4 regions of the Variovorax sp. 22077 genome follow, and region 1 is predicted to be linked to each of the others. Evidence: predicted binding sites of a transcription regulator. Region 1 holds the regulator's gene; each other region holds the start of a gene.
The links. Region 1 encodes sigma-54, which starts transcription at its own class of promoters, with help from an activator protein. Its sites were predicted from a motif close to TGGCANGNAANCTGCTTT; they were not measured.
Positions count from the first base shown of each region.

Region 2: the regulator sigma-54 is predicted to act here: its motif matches at 1,888-1,905, upstream of glnA (type I glutamate--ammonia ligase).
Region 3: the regulator sigma-54 is predicted to act here: its motif matches at 2,583-2,600, upstream of ACTJLF_RS19270 (BMP family protein).
Region 4: the regulator sigma-54 is predicted to act here: its motif matches at 2,360-2,377, upstream of ACTJLF_RS18075 (ammonium transporter).

Region 1 covers NZ_JBQEQC010000009.1:65,111-69,661, reverse strand. The annotation lists gene ACTJLF_RS14910 (thiol:disulfide interchange protein DsbA/DsbL) at 1-5, shown strand, start outside; gene lptA (lipopolysaccharide transport periplasmic protein LptA) at 207-923, shown strand; gene lptB (LPS export ABC transporter ATP-binding protein) at 920-1,714, shown strand; gene rpoN (RNA polymerase factor sigma-54) at 1,869-3,470, shown strand; gene ACTJLF_RS14890 (phospholipase D family protein) at 3,606-4,551, shown strand, end outside.
Region 2 covers NZ_JBQEQC010000006.1:204,477-209,027, reverse strand. The annotation lists gene ACTJLF_RS11030 (hypothetical protein) at 1-184, opposite strand, end outside; gene glnA (type I glutamate--ammonia ligase) at 427-1,842, opposite strand; gene ACTJLF_RS11020 (competence/damage-inducible protein A) at 1,989-2,789, opposite strand; gene ACTJLF_RS11015 (EI24 domain-containing protein) at 2,786-3,673, opposite strand; gene ACTJLF_RS11010 (sterol desaturase family protein) at 3,724-4,551, opposite strand, start outside.
Region 3 covers NZ_JBQEQC010000013.1:7,738-12,288, forward strand. The annotation lists gene ACTJLF_RS19265 (ABC transporter ATP-binding protein) at 1-1,541, opposite strand, end outside; gene ACTJLF_RS19270 (BMP family protein) at 1,541-2,524, opposite strand; gene ACTJLF_RS19275 (cysteine hydrolase) at 2,702-3,499, shown strand; gene ACTJLF_RS19280 (amidase) at 3,499-4,551, shown strand, end outside.
Region 4 covers NZ_JBQEQC010000011.1:236,761-241,311, forward strand. The annotation lists gene ACTJLF_RS18065 (thiamine pyrophosphate-binding protein) at 1-543, shown strand, start outside; gene ACTJLF_RS18070 (hypothetical protein) at 755-1,060, opposite strand; gene ACTJLF_RS18075 (ammonium transporter) at 1,084-2,322, opposite strand; gene ACTJLF_RS18080 (sulfite exporter TauE/SafE family protein) at 2,696-3,454, shown strand; gene chrA (chromate efflux transporter) at 3,475-4,551, shown strand, end outside.

The DNA.
Region 1 (4,551 bases):
GCTGACCCCCAGGCTTCGCGCACTTCGTGTCGCGCGCGCCTTCCCCCTTGCAGGGGGCAACACCAGCGGCCCGGTGAAGCCGGTTCCGCCGTGTTCGGGCATGAAGCCGGGAAGAAAGTCAAGCCCGCCTAGGCGGGCTTTTTCATCTGTGCGGGCGGGGCAGGAGCACGCAGCCGCATACAATGCCGAGCAAGTTTCGTGCCTCTATGACATTGCACTCTCACCCCACCACCTCCTTCCTGCGTCGCATCGGCCGGCTGGCCGTCGGCGCCCTGTTGCTGGCAGGCCTCGCGTCGGGCGCCGTGGCCGAGACCGCCGACCGCTCCAAGCCGATGAACATCGAGTCGGACGCGATGCGCTACGACGACCTGAAGCAGACCAGCGTGTTCACCGGCAACGTTCTGGTGACGAAGGGCACGATCATCATCCGCGGCGCGCGGCTGGACGTGCGCCAGGACGCCGAGGGCTACCAGTACGGCGTGGTCACCGCGGCGCCCGGCAAGCGGGCCTACTACAAGCAGAAGCGCAATGCGCCCGACGAGTGGATCGAGGGCGAGTCGGAAGTCATCGAGTACGACAGCCGCGCCGACAACGTCAAGTTCATCCGCAACGCCGTCATGCGCCGCCTGCTGGGCGCCACGCCCAACGACGAGAGCCAGGGCGCGCTGATCGTCTACGACCAGAGCAACGACACCTACACCGTCAACGGCTCGACCGTGCCGCCGAACACCGCCGTCAACGCCTCGGCCCCTGGCGGCCGCGTCCGGACCATCCTCACTCCCAAGGCCGCCACCGCGCCGGCCCCGGGCGCTCCGGCTCCGGCCGGCGGTGCCAAGGCCCCTGCGCCGGCGCCCACCCCGGCTCCCGGCGCCGGCCTGCGCCCGAGCACCACGCTCAGTGACCAGGGAGACACGCGCAAGTGATCGAATCCGCAGGAACCCAGGACGCCAGCGGCACACCGGGCAGCCGCTTGGTCGCGCGCGGCCTGAAGAAGAGCTACGGCAGCCGCACCGTCGTGAAGGACGTCTCGCTCGACGTGCAGAAGGGCGAAGTCGTCGGGCTGCTCGGGCCGAATGGCGCGGGCAAGACCACCTCGTTCTACATGATCGTGGGGTTGGTGCGCGCCGACGCCGGCGACATCTCCATCGACGGCGAGCCGATCGCGCACATGCCGATCCACCGCCGCGCCCGCATGGGGCTGAGCTACCTGCCGCAGGAAGCCTCGATCTTCCGCAAGCTCACGGTCGAGGAGAACGTGCGCGCCGTGCTCGAGCTCCAGAGCGAGCCCGACGCGAAAGGCAGGCTGGTTCCCCTGTCGAAGGAGCACATCGAGGAGCGCCTGACCGACCTGCTGGTCGACCTGCGCGTCGACCATCTGCGCGATTCGCCCGCGATGGCGCTGTCGGGCGGCGAGCGCCGCCGCGTCGAGATCGCGCGCGCCCTGGCCACGCAGCCGCGCTTCATTCTTCTGGACGAGCCCTTCGCCGGCATCGACCCGATCGCGGTGATCGAGATCCAGCGCATCATCAGCTTCCTGAAGGAGCGCGGCATCGGCGTGCTCATCACCGACCACAACGTGCGCGAGACGCTGGGCATCTGCGACCACGCTTTCATCATCAGCGACGGGCACGTGCTGGCACAAGGCACGCCTTCGGAGATCGTCGACAACGCCGAGGTACGCAGGGTGTACCTGGGCGAGCACTTCCGGATGTGATCATGTTGCGAGGGTCAACGGCAAGCGTGATCGCCATGCGCGTGGAGCCCCTTCGCGAGGGCTGGTGTGCACGGCCGCCCGAAGCGGCCGGTCCGCTCCCGGCAGGGAGCTGGCGTGGCGCGCGGCGTGCTGCCTCGGGGGGAGCCGTCTTCTCATGAAGCAGGGGTTGTCCCTTCGCGTTTCGCAGCACCTGGCGCTCACGCCGCAGCTGCAGCAGTCGATCAGGCTGCTCCAACTCTCCACGCTCGAGCTGAGCCAGGAAGTGGAGCAGATGCTCGACGAGAACCCGTTCCTGGAGCGCACCGCCGAGGAGGCCGTGCGCGAGGAATTCGGGCTCGACACCGCCGACGCGCCGGTCCCTCGCGATGACGGCGGCGATGGCAACGACGGCGAGGGCGACTTCGCCCCCTCGGCCGCGAGCAGCAGCAGCGCGACTTCTTCCACGGAAGGCACGGCAGTCGCCGACGCCGACGGCCCCGCCGCCGAGATCGCCGAGCGCGAGCCCGACTGGGAAGGCGACGGCACCGTCGACATGGCGCCCGACGACAGCGAATGGGGCAGCGACGCGCCCGCGCGCCAGAACAACGCCGGCGACGACGAGCGCGCCGATGCCACCGAGCTCGCGCGCAGCCAGGAGTCGCTGCAGTCCTTTCTGCACCGCCAGGCACTGAGCCTGCGGCTCAACGAGAGCGACAGCGCCGCGCTGCGCTTCCTCATCGAGTCGCTCAACGAGGATGGCTACCTCGAAGACTCGCTGCCCGCGCTGGCCTCGGGCCTGGCGGGTGACGACAACGACGAATTCGACGACCTCGTGCACCACTTCCAGGTGGCGCTGGGCCTGCTGCAGAGCCTGGAGCCCGCCGGCGTCGGCGCGCGCGACCTCGGCGAATGCCTGAGCATCCAGCTGCGCGCCATGGCGAGCGACGACGAGACCGAGGAAGAGGAACTGGTCCGCAAGACGGCGCTGGCCATCTGCAAGCAGCCCATGGAGCTGCTCGCGCGCCGCGACTTCAAGCGTCTGGCCACGCTCACCCGCAGCAGCGAGGAGCTGGTGCGCTCGGCGCTGCAGGTCATCGCGCGGCTGGAGCCCAAGCCGGGCCGGCGCTTCGTCGACGTGGAGCGCAACGTCATCGTGCCCGACGTGATCGTCACCAAGACCGGCCGCGGCACCAACGTGAAGTTCCGCGTGATGCTCAACCCCGACGTGATGCCGCGCCTGCGCGTGCACGACATCTATGCCGGCGCGCTGAAGTCGCACAAGGGCGAGGGCAGCCAGGCGCTGTCGCAGCGGTTGCAGGAGGCGCGCTGGTTCATCAAGAACATCCAGCAGCGCTTCGACACCATCCTGCGCGTGAGCAACGCCATCGTCGAGCGGCAGAAGAGCTACTTCGTGCACGGCGAGCTCGCCATGCGCCCGCTGGTGCTGCGCGAGATCGCCGACGAGCTGGGCCTGCACGAATCGACCATCTCGCGCGTGACCACCGCCAAGTACATGGCCACGCCCTTCGGCACGGTCGAGCTCAAGTACTTCTTCGGCTCGGCGCTGGGCACCGAGACCGGAGGCAACGCGTCGAGCACCGCGGTGCGCGCGCTCATCAAGCAGTTCGTCGGCTCCGAGAGCGTGAAGAAGCCGCTGTCGGACAGCCAGATCTCCGAGATGCTGAAGGAGCAGGGCATCGAGTGCGCGCGCCGCACCGTCGCCAAGTACCGCGAGGCGCTGCGCATCGCGCCCGCCAACCTGCGCAAAGCCTTGTAACTGGCACACCCCCAGGCTATGCGCACTTCGTGTCGCTTCGCCAACCCCCTTGCAGGGGGCAACACCTGCGGACCGGCGGAGCCGGTTCCGCGGTGTTCCTGGAATGGGCTTGCGTGGCGTTGGACGGTGGCTGCGGTGTTCGCCCTGCTCGTGCTGCTTGTCACGGGCTGCGCCACGCTGCCCGACGAGGCCCCGCGCCCGCCCACCAAGACCATCGCCGTCTCGGCCGACACGGCGCTCGGCAGGATCGCGCTGGCCTCCCAGCCCGACCCCGACCTGAGCGGCTTCCGCCTGATGCCCGGCGGCGACTTCGCCTTCGACACCCGCATCCAGCTCGCGCGCCGCGCGCAGCGCACGCTGGACGTGCAGTACTACCAGATCGAGAACGACGAGACCGGCCGCTACCTGCTGCGCACCCTGCGCGACGCCGCCCAGCGCGGGGTGCGCGTGCGGCTCTTGATGGACGACCTCTATACCTCCGGCGAGGACGAGCTGCTGCTGGGCCTGGCCGCCACGCCCAACGTGGAGCTGCGCCTGTTCAACCCCTTCCCGGCAGGCCGCGGCAGCCTGCTGAAGCGCTTCACCGCCTCGCTCTTCGACTTCAGCCGCGTCAACCGCCGCATGCACAACAAGCTGTTCATCGCCGATGGCGCGATGGCGGTGGCGGGCGGGCGCAACATCGGCAACCAGTACTTCAGGCGCACCTCGGGCGAGAACTTCATCGACCTCGACACCTTCGTCACCGGCGCGCTGGTCCCGCGCCTTGGCAGCCTGTTCGACCAGTACTGGAACAGCGTCTACGTGCGGCCGATCCAGTCGGTCGTGGGCAGCAGCCTCTCGCGCGAGGAGCTGCAGCAGCGCTTCGAGCTCGCCACCGGCCCCGAGACCACGCCCCCGCCGCCCAAGCCCGCGCCCAACGACCTGCTGGGCTACAGCCCGATGGCCGAGGACCTGGACGCCGGCAAGCTCGGCCTGATCTGGACCACCGCCGAAGCCTATGCCGATTCGCCCGAGCGCGTGATCGGCAAGACCGCCTCGTATGGCGGCGTGCCGCTGCTGGACGTCGACAGCGTGCGCTACA
Region 2 (4,551 bases), on a different contig from region 1:
CGCCCGAAGCCCTCGTGCCCTGCACCACCGTGACGTTGCCGCCTTCCATGACCTTGCAGCCCTTCTGCTGCGCGATGGTCGCGTTGTTCGTGTACTCGTTGCCGCAACGCCAGACGCGCTCCTGCGAAAGCGCCGGCAACGCGAGCAACGAACCGGCCAGGAAAATGAGGGAAGCAGTCTTCATATGTATCGGTAGAGGGCGGCAACAGGGCTGCATTTTCGTGCAATTCGACGCGAACAGTGACCAGATGTTCCGCCCCAAAGAAAAAGGACGGCCAAGCCGTCCTTCATAACCCATCAGGCTTACAAGCCACCAACCTCTTCGCGGGGGACACCACGGAACCGGCTTTGCCGGGCCGTTGGTGTCGCCCCCGGAAGGGGGTTGGCGAAGCGACACGAAGTGCGCGAAGCCTGGGGGCGAACCAATTACAACGAGTAGTACATGTCGAACTCGACCGGATGGGTCGCCATGCGGAAGCGCGTGACTTCCTGCATCTTCAGTTCGATGTACGCATCGATGTAGGCATCGGTGAACACGCCGCCCTTGGTCAGGAACGCACGGTCCTTGTCCAGGTATTCCAGGGCCTGGTCGAGGCTGTGGCAGACGGTCGGGATCAGCGCGTCTTCTTCCGGCGGCAGGTGGTACAGGTCCTTGCTGGCGGCTTCGCCCGGATGGATCTTGTTTTCCACGCCGTCGAGACCGGCCATCAGCAGGGCCGAGAAGCCCAGGTACGGGTTCATCAGCGGATCGGGGAAGCGCGCTTCGACGCGACGGCCCTTCGGGTTGGCCACGAACGGGATGCGGATCGAGGCCGAGCGGTTCTTGGCCGAGTAGGCCAGCTTCACCGGGGCTTCGAAGCCGGGCACCAGGCGCTTGTAGCTGTTGGTGCCGGGGTTCGTGATGGCGTTCAGGGCGCGGGCGTGCTTGATGATGCCGCCGATGTAGTGCAGGGCGAAGTCAGAGAGACCTGCATAGCCGTCGCCGGCGAACAGGTTCTTGCCGTCCTTCCAGACCGACTGGTGCACGTGCATGCCGGAGCCGTTGTCGCCGACGATGGGCTTGGGCATGAAGGTGGCGGTCTTGCCGTAGGCGTGGGCCACGTTGTGGATCACGTACTTCTGCAGCTGGACCCAGTCGGCGCGCTGCAGCAGCGTGCTGAACTTGGTGCCCAGTTCCATCTGGCCGGCGTTGGCCACTTCATGGTGATGCACTTCGACCGGGATGCCCAGCGATTCGAGCACCAGGCACATTTCCGAGCGCATGTCCTGGAAGCTGTCGACCGGGGGAACCGGGAAGTAGCCGCCCTTGACCGCGGGACGGTGGCCGGTGTTGCCGTGCTCGAATTCCTTGTCGGTGTTCCACGAGGCTTCTTCGGATTCGATCTTCACGAAGCAGCCCGACATGTCGTTCTTCCAGCGCACGCCGTCGAACACGAAGAATTCGGGTTCCGGACCGAAGTAGGCGGTGTCGCCCAGGCCCGATGCCTTCATGTAGGCCTCGGCGCGCTTGGCGAGCGAACGGGGGTCGCGCTCGTAGGCCTTGCCGTCGGCGGGATCGATCACGTCGCAGGTCAGGATCAGCGTCGTTTCTTCGAAGAACGGGTCGATGTTGGCGGTGTTCGGGTCGGGCATGAGCTGCATGTCCGAAGCTTCGATCCCCTTCCAGCCGGCGATGGACGAGCCGTCGAATGCGTGGCCCGAGGTGAATTTGTCTTCATCGAAAGCCGAGACCGGCACGGTCACGTGCTGCTCTTTGCCGCGGGTGTCGGTGAAGCGGAAGTCGACGAACTTGACCTCGTTTTCCTTGACGAGCTTGAGTACATCGGCGACGGTCTTTGCCATCAGTTTCTCCTGAGTTGGATGGTGGTTAGGAATGCGGGGATGCGGGATGCAGTTTCTGTGCCATTGTCACCTCACCCGGTGAGGCTTTGATGGCAGTCTGGCAGCCCAAATGAAGGCAGAAAATCACTATTTTGGTGCAATTGATTTCAGCGCACCAATTCGGGGCCAAGCTTGGCATCGAAAGTGTGCAGGCCTTCGATCAGCTGGGCATAGGCGGCGTCGAGCCGGGCGGCCTCACCCTTGACGCCCAGCTCGATATGCCGGCCGTAGGTGGGGTGATCGACGCTCGGCAGACTGAACACCTTGACGCCTGCGTGGGTGGCCTCGATGGCCTCCATGAGCGGGGTCAGGGTGGCCTCCATGGCACCGAAAACGATCACGGACTTCTCGGCGACGGCGTTGGTGGCGAACAGGCCGGCGTAGCGGCCGTCGAGCACGGATTCGATCATCGGCCAGGCCATGACGGGAAAACCCGGCACGAAATGCACGTCGCCGACGCTGAAGCCCGGGATCTTGTTGTAGGGGTTGTAGATGAGCGTGGCGCCCTGCGGAAAGACGCCCATGTTGAGCCGGTGCACGTTGTCGGCCCGGTCGGGCTCATAGGGCAGGCCCTGCTCGCGCGCGGTGTCCTGCATGCGCTCGCGAATCAGCAGTTCGGCCTCAGGATGGAGCGCCAGCGGCACGCCGAGCGCCTTGGCGGCGCACTGGCGGGTGTGATCGTCGGGGGTGGCGCCGATGCCGCCGGTCGAGAAGACGATGTCGCCCGAGGCGAAGGCGCGCTGCAGCGCCGCGGTGATACGCGCGGGCTCGTCGCCCACGTATTCGGCCCAGCTCAGCTGCAGGCCGCGCGCGGCGAGCAGCTCGATGACCTTGGCCATGTGCTTGTCGGCACGCTTGCCGGAAAGGATCTCGTCGCCGACGACGATGAGACCGAATGTGCGAGTCATGGTGAACCCCATTGGGAAAGAGCGGCCTTGCTGGCCTCGTCGGCCTCGATGGCGGGCACGCCGGCTGCCGCCGAGGCCTCCGCGGCCGCACGCAGGGCGCGCAGCTGCGCGAGCGCGTCGAGGCAGTAGTGGGCGAACCAGAGGGCCGAGAAGGCGAAGACCAGGGTGTAGATCCAGATGGCGATCGGGATCAGCACGAAGAAAGCGGCGGCGAACAGCAGGCCCGACGCCCAGACGATGCTTGGCGCAGCGCCCAGGTAGCCGCACAGCACGCCGATGCACAGCAGCGGCAGCCGGTGTGCGCGGATGAGCGCGACGCGTTCCTCGGGGCTGGCGTGCTCGGCCAGCGAATCAAAGCTCATCACGCGGTAGGTGAGCCAGCCCCAGATCAGCGGCGGCAATATCAGCACCAGCGGCGGAATGAGCCACAGTGGCATCGACACCACCAGCGCGATCACCGCCAGCACGGTGGCCCCCAGCGAGCGCGCCACGCTGCCGAAGAAGGAAGCGCCCTTCTTCTGCTCGAGCCCCGGAAAGCGCCGCTCGGCCACCAGCCTGGTCAGGGCGGGTGCCATGAACCCGGCCACGATCAGCAGGCAGACCACCACGATCACCGGCGTGGCGGCGAACACCACCACCAGCGATGCCAGCACGGAAGTGACGTCACCCGAGAAGAGACGGCCGATCCACGACCAGAAGCTCGACAGCAGCGGCCAGGCGTCGAGTGCGCCGCGGGTCCAGGCCACGGCGGCGTCCCAGTAGAAGTAGCCCAGCGCCGCGGCCAGCACGATCATCAGCCCCAACGGCAGCAGCGACAGCACGATCACGCGCGGCAGCATGCAGTAGGCGACCGCGCGCCAGAAGGAGTCGAGGAGCAGGCGCATGAGGCAGCGAGGATAACCTCTGGGGAGCGCCCTTCAGGCGCCGTAGCCCCTCAGCCGCGACCGACCATTCGCTTCAGCCCCAGCCATTGCTGGGCCCAGAAGCCGCGGCCGTAGTCGCGCACGTGGCCGTCGGCACGGGGTTCGACCTGGTCGCGGATACCGGTCGGGTCGTAGCGGTCCTCGAAGTTGGCGGTGCGAAAGAGCATGTCCCACCATGGCAGCAGCACGCCGAAGTTGTGGCCCCCGAGGGTGCTGGCGCCTTTCGATTCATGGCCTAGCCCGATGCTGTGGTGCAGCCGGTGGAAGCGCGGGCTGATCCACAGCCGCTCGCCGATGGCGCCGAAGCTCAGCCTCAGGTTGGCATGCTGCAGGCTCTCGCTGAGCTGGGTGAAGGCGACGAACGCGATGAACTGCCCCGGCGCCACGCCGATGAGCTGCGCCACGATGACGATCAGCGCGTCGTGGATGATGTCGTCGAGCAGGTGGTTGCGGTCGTCGCTCCACATCGTCATCTGGCGCTGCGAGTGGTGCAGCGAATGCAGTCCCCACCACCAGTTGAACTGGTGCTGGCCTCGGTGGATCCAGTAGCCGACGAAATCGAGCACGACGAGGTAGATGGCGAAGGCCACCCACGGGATGTCGGTGACGCCGGGCCACACCTCGTCGAGGTGGAAGGTGCCCCACCCCGCCGTGCGCAGCGCGCCCATGGCGTCGTCGAAGAAGGGCTGCAGCGTGAAGAAGATCGCCAGCCGGAACAGGCCGAGGCGGTGGATCAGCGTGTAGAGCATGTCGATGCGGATCGCATGGCGGTCCGCCACCGGTTCCACCGAGCGCCAGCGCTGCAGCGGCCCGATGACGGCGATGAGCACCAGGATCTG
Region 3 (4,551 bases), on a different contig from region 1:
CGGCCCCGGTAGAGCACCAGCACGCGGTCGGCGACGCTCAGCAGTTCGTCGAGCTCCGACGAGATGAGCAATACGCCGACCCCGCGGTCCGCGGCGGCCCGGATGTGGCCGTAGACGGCCTCGACCGCGCCGACATCCAGGCCGCGCGTGGGCTGCGCCGCCAGCAGGAAGCGCAGGCCCTCGAGCGTGAGCTCGCGCGCGAGCACCACCTTCTGCTGGTTGCCGCCCGAAAGGCCTCCGAACGGCACGTCGGGGCTGGCGGCGCGCACGTCGTAGCGCTGCATGAGGTCGAGCGCCTCGCGGCGCATGGCCGCGCGGTCGAGGAGGCCGAAGCGACGGAACCGGTCCAGGCGGTCGAGCATGATGTTCTCTGCGACGTTCATGCCTGTCACGCAGGCCAGCGCGTGCCGGTCTTCGGGCACCACGCCGCAGCCCGCGGCGCTGAGCTGGCGCGGCGTGGCGCGCGTCATCCCCTCGCCGCAGACGAAATAGCGCCCCTCGGTGGGACGCAGCATTCCCGAAAGCACCGCGCCCAGTTCGCTCTGGCCATTGCCCTCGACGCCGGCGATGGCCACGATCTCGCCCGGCTCCACCAGCAGGGTGAAGTTGTCCAGGCGCACCACGCCATCGGCGTCGCGCACGGTGAGGCCGTCGGCCAGCAGCGCTGCCTCGCGCGTCGGGCTGCCCGGTGCCGGCCGGGACGCACGAGACGCCCGTACCGGCGCGGCGGCAGGCGCCTGCAGGTCGCGCTGGATCATCGCGCGCACCAGCGCGTCGATGTCCTGTGCGGGCGCGTCCGAGCGCGCCACCACGCGGCCGCCGCGCAGCACGGTCGCACGCCGCGCTACGCGCTGGATCTCCGCCAGCTTGTGGGTGACCAGCACCACGCCGCAGCCCTGCTGCGCCACGCGCGTGCACACCGAGAGCAATGCCTCGATCTCCTGCGGCAGCAGCACCGCGGTGGGTTCGTCGAGCACCAGCAGGCGCGGCTCGCGCACCAGGCACTTCACGATTTCCACGCGCTGGCGCTCGCCCACCGACAGGTCCTGCACCTTCGCATGCGGATCGAGCGCGAGCCCGTAGCGCTCCCGCATCGCGGCGATGCGCGCCGCGCCGGCCTTGCGGTCAAGCACGCCGCGCACCTGGCCGAGCAGCAGGTTGTCGAGCACCGTCATGTCGGGCACGAGGCTGAAGTGCTGGTGGACCATCGCGATCCCGTGCGAAAGGGCATCCGCCGGCGAGCGCGGGCGAAACGCCTCGCCGGCCAGCGTCATCTCGCCCGCGTCCGCGGCGTGCACGCCGAAGACGAGATTGCACAGCGTGGACTTGCCGGCGCCGTTCTCGCCCAGCAGGCAGTGGACCTCGCCGGGATGGAGCGCCAGCGAGACGTCCTGCAGCGCCTGCAGCGCGCCGAAGCGCTTGGACAGCCCCTCCAGCTTCAGCAGCGGCGCGGCGGGCGGGGCTGCAGCGAGCCCCGGGCCGCCGTCGCTGATGCCGTCATGGAGGCCGTCACCGAGGCCGATGGCGTGGCGCTCGCGCATCAGCCCTCCAGCACCTTGATCTTGCCGGACAGGATGTCCTTCTTGATCTGCTCGAGCTTGGCCTTCTGTTCGTCGGTCGCCCCGCAGATGACCATGTCCGACGCGTTCGGCCCCATGGCCAGTCCGAAGGGCTTGTAGCCGGCCTTCCAAGTACCGCCGACGGCCTCCTTGATGGCGTACTGCACCTGGTAGCCGACGCCGGTGATGCTGTAGGCGGGATACAGCGGATCGGTGCCGCAGCGGTTGGTGTAGCTGCCGATGATCTTCGTGCCCTTCTCCTTGGCCGCCTGCTCCATGCCGCGCAGGCCGAGGTTCAGGATGTGATAGTGCACGTCGGCGCCCTGCGCGATGGCCGCCAGCGTGGCTTCCTTGGCCTTGGCCACGTTGTCGAAGTCGCCGGTGTAGTTCTCGAAGTACTTGATGCCGGGCTTGATGTACCTGGCGCCGTTGCCGAACTCCTTGCCGGCGTTGACGATGGACGGGATCTCCATGCCGCCCACGTAGCTCACGGCCCCGTTCTTCGAGAGCATCGCGGCGGCGGCGCCCGCGACGAAGGCGATCTCGGCCTGCTTGACGTCGTAGCCGGCCACGTTGGCCGTCTCTTCGGCCTTGTTGCCGCCGACGATCGAGAAGTGCGTCTTGGGGAAGCGCTTGGCCACCTTGAGCACGGCGGCCTGGGTCTGGCCGCCGACGCCGATCACGAGCGCGTTCTTGCTGGCCAGGTTGGTCAGCGCCTGCTCCATGTCGGCGTAGTTGATGTTCTCGATCATCTGCACCTTGATCCTGGCGCCGTACTCCTTCTGTGCGGCCACGAGGCCGTCGTAGCCGGACTCCATCCATCCCTTGTCCGACTTGGAACCGGGAATGAGGATGCCGACCGCGATCGGATCGGCGGCCGAGGCCGGCAGGCTCAGCACGAGGGTGGTGAAGGCGCTGACGCCTGCGAGGACGGCGGCGCGGCGGGAGAGGGACGGAATCTGCATGGCATGCCTTTCGCTAGTTGGAGGGTTAAGTAACTAATCAATTACTTACCGACAACGCATCGCAATAACAGTGCCAGTGAATTCGCCGACCTTTTGCCGCATATCGGTGCGGCGACCGCAACGAATGCACCAGCCTGCGGCGATGCGCCCTTCGCCCGCACACCACCGGAGCCTTTGATGAAACGCCACCCCTATCTTCCCGATGCCCGGCCCGACGGCGCCCTGGGCCTGGGCCAGCAGTACTACTGGGTCGCCAGCGAGCGCGAGGTCGACATGGCCGTGGAGCCGCCCGCGCCGCTGCGCGCCCGGGTGCAGGCGCAGCCGCAGAACGTGGTGCTCGACCTGCGCCGCACGGCCATCGTCATCATCGACCTGCAGAACGACTTCTGCACCGAAGGTGGATGGGTCGACCACATCGGCGGCAACTACGCGGCGGACCGCACGCCGATCGCGCCGCTGCAGAAGCTGCTGCCCGGGCTGCGCCGTGCCGGCGTGCCGGTCGTCTGGGTCAACTGGGGCAACCGGCCGGACCTGGCCAACATGCCGCCCAACCAGATCCATCTGTACAAGAACAGCGGCACGGGCGTCGGCCTGGGCGACCCGCTGCCCGGCGGCAAGGGCCACGTGCTGCAGAAGGACTCGTGGGCCGCGGCCATCGTGGACGAGCTCGCACCGCACGAGGGCGACTTCCTGGTCGACAAGCACCGCATCAGCGGCTTCTGGGACACGCCGCTGGACAGCATCCTGCGCAACCTCGGGGTGCGCAGCATCCTCTTCGCGGGCTGCAACACCGACCAGTGCGTGCTGCACACGCTCACCGACGCCAACTTCCTGGGCTACGGCTGCGTGATGCTGAGCGACTGCTGCGCCACGAGCTCGCCGGACTTCTGCACCGAGGCGACGATCTGGAACGTCAAGAAGTGCTTCGGCTTCGTGACCGACTCGGCCGCCGTGCTCGCGGCGCTGCCCGCCTGATGCACGCGGCGACAGCGCACGGATCGGGCGGCTGGATGCCCGGCCCCCGCTGCGAGCGGCCCGCCACCGGCAATGGCGCGCTGAATGGGGTGCGCCTGGGCGTGAAGGACCTGATCGACATCGCAGGCGCAGTCACCGGCGGCGGTAACCCGGACTGGGCCGCCGGCCACGCGCCGGCCGTGCACGACGCGCCCTGCGTGGCCGCGCTGCGTGGCGCAGGCGCGCGGGTCGTCGGCAAGACGATCAGCGACGAACTCGCCTTCAGCCTGGAGGGCGAGAACGCCCACTACGGCACGCCGCGCCATCCGCGCGACCCCGATCGGCTGCCCGGGGGGTCGTCCAGCGGCAGCGCCGCCGCGGTCGCATGGGCGGAGGTCGACCTGGCGCTGGGCACCGACACGGGCGGCTCGGTGCGCGTGCCGGCGGCGTTCTGCGGGGTCGCCGCGATGCGGCCCACGCACGGCCGGATCCCGCTCGACGGGGTCCTGCCCTTCGCACCGAGCTACGACACGGTGGGATGGTTCGCGCGAGATGCCGACCTGCTGCGCCGCGCCGGGCAGGCGCTGCTCGGCACCGAAGCCCGCATCGGCGGCGACCGGTCCGCGCCGCCCCTGCGCCTGTGCGTCGCCACGGACGCACTGGCGCTGGCGGAGCCCGCGGTGCGCGAGCCGCTGGCCGCGTGGGCCCGCCTGATGCGCATCGACAGCGAGCGCAGCGCCTATGGCGGCGGCGACTGGCGCGACTGGTTCGAAGCCTATGCCGTGCTCCAGGGCCTGGAGATCCAGGCCCACGTCGGCCCGTGGATCCGCCGACGGCGGCCGCGTTTCGGCGCCGCCATCGCGCCGCGCTTCGAGGCGGCCCTGGCGCTCGATGCCGCGCAGGGAACGCGCTGGAGCGACTGGCGCGCGCAGGCCGCCGCGCGGCTGGCGCAGAGGATGGGCCCCGACGAGGCATGGCTGATTCCCGCCGCACCCTGCCTTGCGCTGTCGCGCCGGGCCGATGCGGCTCAGCGCGGCGCCTTCTACGAGCGCGCACTGGCACTCGGCGCGGTG
Region 4 (4,551 bases), on a different contig from region 1:
GTGCTTCCGGCCGACACCATCTTCTGCAACGGCGCGGGCAACTTCGCCACCTGGGTGCACCGCTTCTGGCCGTTCCGCGCGTATGCCAGCCAGCTCGCGCCCACCAGCGGCTCGATGGGCTACGGCCTGCCGGCCGGCGTCGGCGCCAAGCGGCTGTGGCCGCAGCGCGAGGTGGTGGTGTTCGCCGGCGACGGCGACTTCATGATGCACGGCCAGGAATTCGCGACCGCCGTGCAGTACGGCCTGCCGATCATCGTGGTGCTGCTGGACAACGGCATGTACGGCACCATCCGCATGCACCAGGAAAGGCACTACCCGGGCCGCATCAGTGCCACGCAGCTGAAGAACCCCGACTTCCGCGGCTACGCCGAGGTGTTCGGCGGCCACGGCGAGCGCGTGGCCAGCACCGAAGAATTCGGCCCTGCGCTGGCCCGCGCACGCGCCAGCGGCAAGCCGTCGATCCTGCACTGCCTGCTGGACCCGGAGGCCATCACGCCGGGCAGCACGCTGCAGTCGATCCGCAAGGCCGCTCAGGCGGACTGAGCACTCCCCCAGGGCTGTGTGCACTTCGTGTCGCTTCGCCAACCCCCTCGCCGGGGGGCGACACCTGCGGCCCGGCAAAGCCGGTTCCGCGGAGGCTAAGTTCTCCCCCAGGCTCTGCGCACTTCGTGTCGCTTCGCCAACCCCCTCGCCGGGGGCGACACCCGCGGCCCGGCAAAGCCGGTTCCGCGGTGTCCCGCGAACTGGCTGCGTATCAGCGCAGGCCGCCGACGTACCGGGGTGGGGGTGTGGGCGGCTGGCCGTCGGGCTGGCGTGCCGCCAGGCGCGCGGCGCGCGCCAGCGGCTCCATCGCCTGCTCCAGCCGGGTGGCGAGCAGGTAGAGCTCCTCGTCCTTGGTGTCGGCCGCGTGCGCGCGGGTCATGCGCACGATCTCGGCGGCGTACTCGGCATTGGTCGCCATCCATTCGGTGTCGGTCACGCGGCCGTGCTTTCGCCGCAGCGCCACGTGAAGGCGGGCGGCGAGGGCGATGCGTTCGCTTTCGGACATGGATGGCGACATGGCTTGTTTCCTCCGTCGGTGGGTCAACTGCTCCCGAGATGTTCCCTGTGCTGTGCAAGATCGAGGCCCAGCAGCTCGCTGTCGGCATCGACGCGCAGGCCGACGATGACGTGCACCAGGAACAGCACCACGGCCGTGCCCGTCGCACTGAAGATGGCCACGCTGCCAACCGCGATCGCCTGCGTGAGCACGTCGCCGGTGGCGCCGGAGACGCGCGGGTCGGCGAACACGCCGGTCAGCAGCGCCCCCACGATACCGCCGATGCCGTGCACGCCGAACACGTCGAGCGAGTCGTCCGCCCCCAGCAGGTGCTTCAGGCCGGTGGCGCCCCAATAGCAGGCCAGCCCCGCGATGGCGCCGATGGCCAGCGCGGCCGGCGGCGTGACGAAGCCGGCCGCGGGCGTGATGGCCACCAGCCCGGCCACGAGGCCCGAGCACAGGCCCAGCAGCGAGGGGCTGCGCCGCACGATCCATTCGCCGAGCATCCAGCTCATGGCGCCGGCAGCCGCCGCGATGTGCGTGACCAGCATCGCCAGCCCCGCGCGCCCGTCGGCCGCCACCGCCGAGCCGGCATTGAAGCCGAACCAGCCCACCCACAGCAGGCCCGCGCCGGTCATGGTGAAGGCCAGGTTGTAGGGCTCGAAGGCCTCGCGGCCGTAGCCCTTGCGCGAGCCGAGGGCGTAGGCGCACACCAGCCCCGCGATGCCGGCGTTGACGTGCACCACCGAGCCGCCCGCGAAGTCGAGCGCGCCCATCTGCGCGAGCCAGCCGCCCGGCTCCCACACCCAGTGGGCGATGGGCGCATACACCAGCACGCTCCACAGCAGCGCGAACCACAGGATCGCCGAGAAGCGCATGCGCTCGACGAAGGCGCCGAGCACCAGGGCCGTGGTGATGATCGCGAAGGTCAGCTGGAACATCGCGTAGACCGATTCGGGCACGTTGGGAGCCACGTGGCTCACAGCCAGCTGGCCGGCCTCCTTCAGGTAGTCGAAGCCCGAGAACCAGAGGCGGCCGGCGCCCCCGAGCCAGGGCCAGCCCTCGGTGAAGGCGAGCGAATAGCCCACCGCGAACCACGTCAGCGAGACGGCGGCGGCGATCGCCACCACCGCCGCCATGGTGGCCAGCACGTTCTTGCGGCGCACCATGCCGGCATAGAAGAGGGCGATGCCGGGCAGCGTCATCAGCAGCACCAGCGCGGTCGAGGTCATCATCCATGCGGTGTCTGCCGCGTTGATCGAGGCTTGTGGTGCCAGGGCCATGGTCGCTTTCTTCTTCAAGTGGTGGACTCAGGCGCCCCGTGCACAAGTCGTGCCACTTTGTTAACTATCAGAAACACTTTGGTTTGCAGATCGGGCTTTATTGGTAAGGCAAAGCGGGTAATTCCCTATGCACTGAGGCGGTGCGTGCCCCTAAAGTCTGCGCACTCGCGAACGGGCCCTGCTCGTGTGCCGAGGGTCCGAGGAGACAAACCCCCCAAGCAACAATAAAAATTCTTCAAAGGCTCCGTACGAGATGCCTGTCCAACCTTGAAGGCGCCGCTGGTCGGCGCCTTTTTTATTTGCGCGGAGGCTTGGGGCATCGGCCTTCGCAGCTACTTTTTCGATAGCACCGGGGTGAGACAATCCAGGCCCTATGGAAATGCTGGTGGTCACGGGCGCCTCTGCGCTCGCGGGTTTTGTCGATTCGATCGTGGGTGGAGGCGGCCTGATCCTGGTGCCTGCGCTGTTCGCCGTCTTCCCGGGTGCACCGCCGGCGACCCTGCTGGGCACCAACAAGAGTGCTTCCATCTGGGGCACGGCCGCCGCCGCGGCCCAGTTCAGCCAGCGGGTGCAGATGCGCTGGGGTGCGCTGTGGCCGGCCGCGCTGCTCGGTTTCACCGGCTCGATGCTGGGCGCCTGGGGCGTCACCATGTTCCCCGGAGACTTCCTGCGCAAGGCGCTGCCGCTCATCCTGCTGGGCGTGCTGCTCTACACGCTGGCGCGCAAGGACATGGGCCGCATGCACGCGCCACGCTTCACCGGCCGGGCCGAGACGCTGGCGGCCTGCACCATCGGGCTCACGATCGGGCTGTATGACGGCTTCTTCGGCCCGGGCGCGGGCAGCTTCCTGGTGTTCCTCTTCGTGCGCTGGATGGGCTACGACTTCCTCAACGCCTCGGCCTCGGCCAAGATCATCAACACCCTGACCAACGCTGCCGCGCTGATCCTGCTGGCGGCCAAGGGCCACGTCTGGTGGCACTACGGGCTGGTGATGGCGGTGGCCAACGTGGCCGGCAGCGTCCTGGGCACGCGGGTTGCGCTCAGGCATGGCGCGGGCTTCGTGCGGGTGGTGTTCATCGTGGTGGTGAGCGCGCTGATTCTGAAGACCGCCTACGACGCATTCCTTAAATAGCGCAACGAGAAAGTCGCCCGATGCCCTCTGCCCAAGATCCCGTCGAGCGGCCCGCTCCCGTCAGCTTCTGGCAGGCCTTCGTCTACTGGCTCAAGCTGGGCTTCATCAGCTTCGGCGGGCCTGCCGGGCAGATCGCGCTGATGCACCAGGAGCTGGTGGAGCGCCGGCGCTGGATCTCGGAGAAGCGCTTTCTCCACGCCCTCAACTACTGCATGCTGCTGCCCGGCCCCGAGGCCCAGCAGCTGGCCACTTACATCGGCTGGCTCATGCACCGCACCTGGGGCGGCGTCGCGGCGGGGGTGCTGTTCGTGCTGCCCTCGCTCTTCATCCTGATCGCGCTCTCCTGGATCTACATGGCCTACGGGCAGGTGCCGGCGGTGGCGGGGCTGCTGTACGGCGTGAAGCCGGCGGTCACGGCCATCGTGCTGTTCGCGGCCTGGCGCATCGGCTCGCGGGTGCTGAAGAACGCCTGGCTCTGGGCGATCGCCGCGGCGGCGTTCGTGGCGATCTTCGCGCTGCAGCTGCCGTTTCCGCTGATCGTGCTTGCGGCGGCGGCCATCGGCTACTTCGGCAGCCGGGTGGCGCCGCAGCGCTTCGCGCCGGGCGGCGGCGGGCATGGTGCGGCAGGGGCGGCGGCCATCGGCCCGGCGCTCATCGACGACGACACGCCCACACCCGCGCACGCGCGCTTCGGCTGGGGCCGCTTCTGGCGCGTGCTGGGCGTGTTCCTCGTGCTGTGGCTGGGTGCCATGGGCGCGCTCGTCGCCCTGTACGGCTGGCAGGGCACGCTCACGCAGATGGGCTGGTTCTTCACCAAGGCTGCGCTCATGACCTTCGGCGGCGCCTACGCGGTGCTGCCCTACGTGTTCCAGGGCGCGGTCGACCACTACGGCTGGCTGGGCGCCACGCAGATGATCGACGGCCTCGCGCTCGGCGAGACCACGCCGGGGCCGCTGATCATGGTGGTGTCCTTCGTGGGCTTCGTCGGCGGCTGGAACCAGGCGCTCTCCGGCGGTGACCCGCTCTTCGCGGCAGGGGCCGTGGCGGCGACGGTGGTGTGCTTTTTCACCTTCCTGCCGTCGTTCCTCTTCATCCTG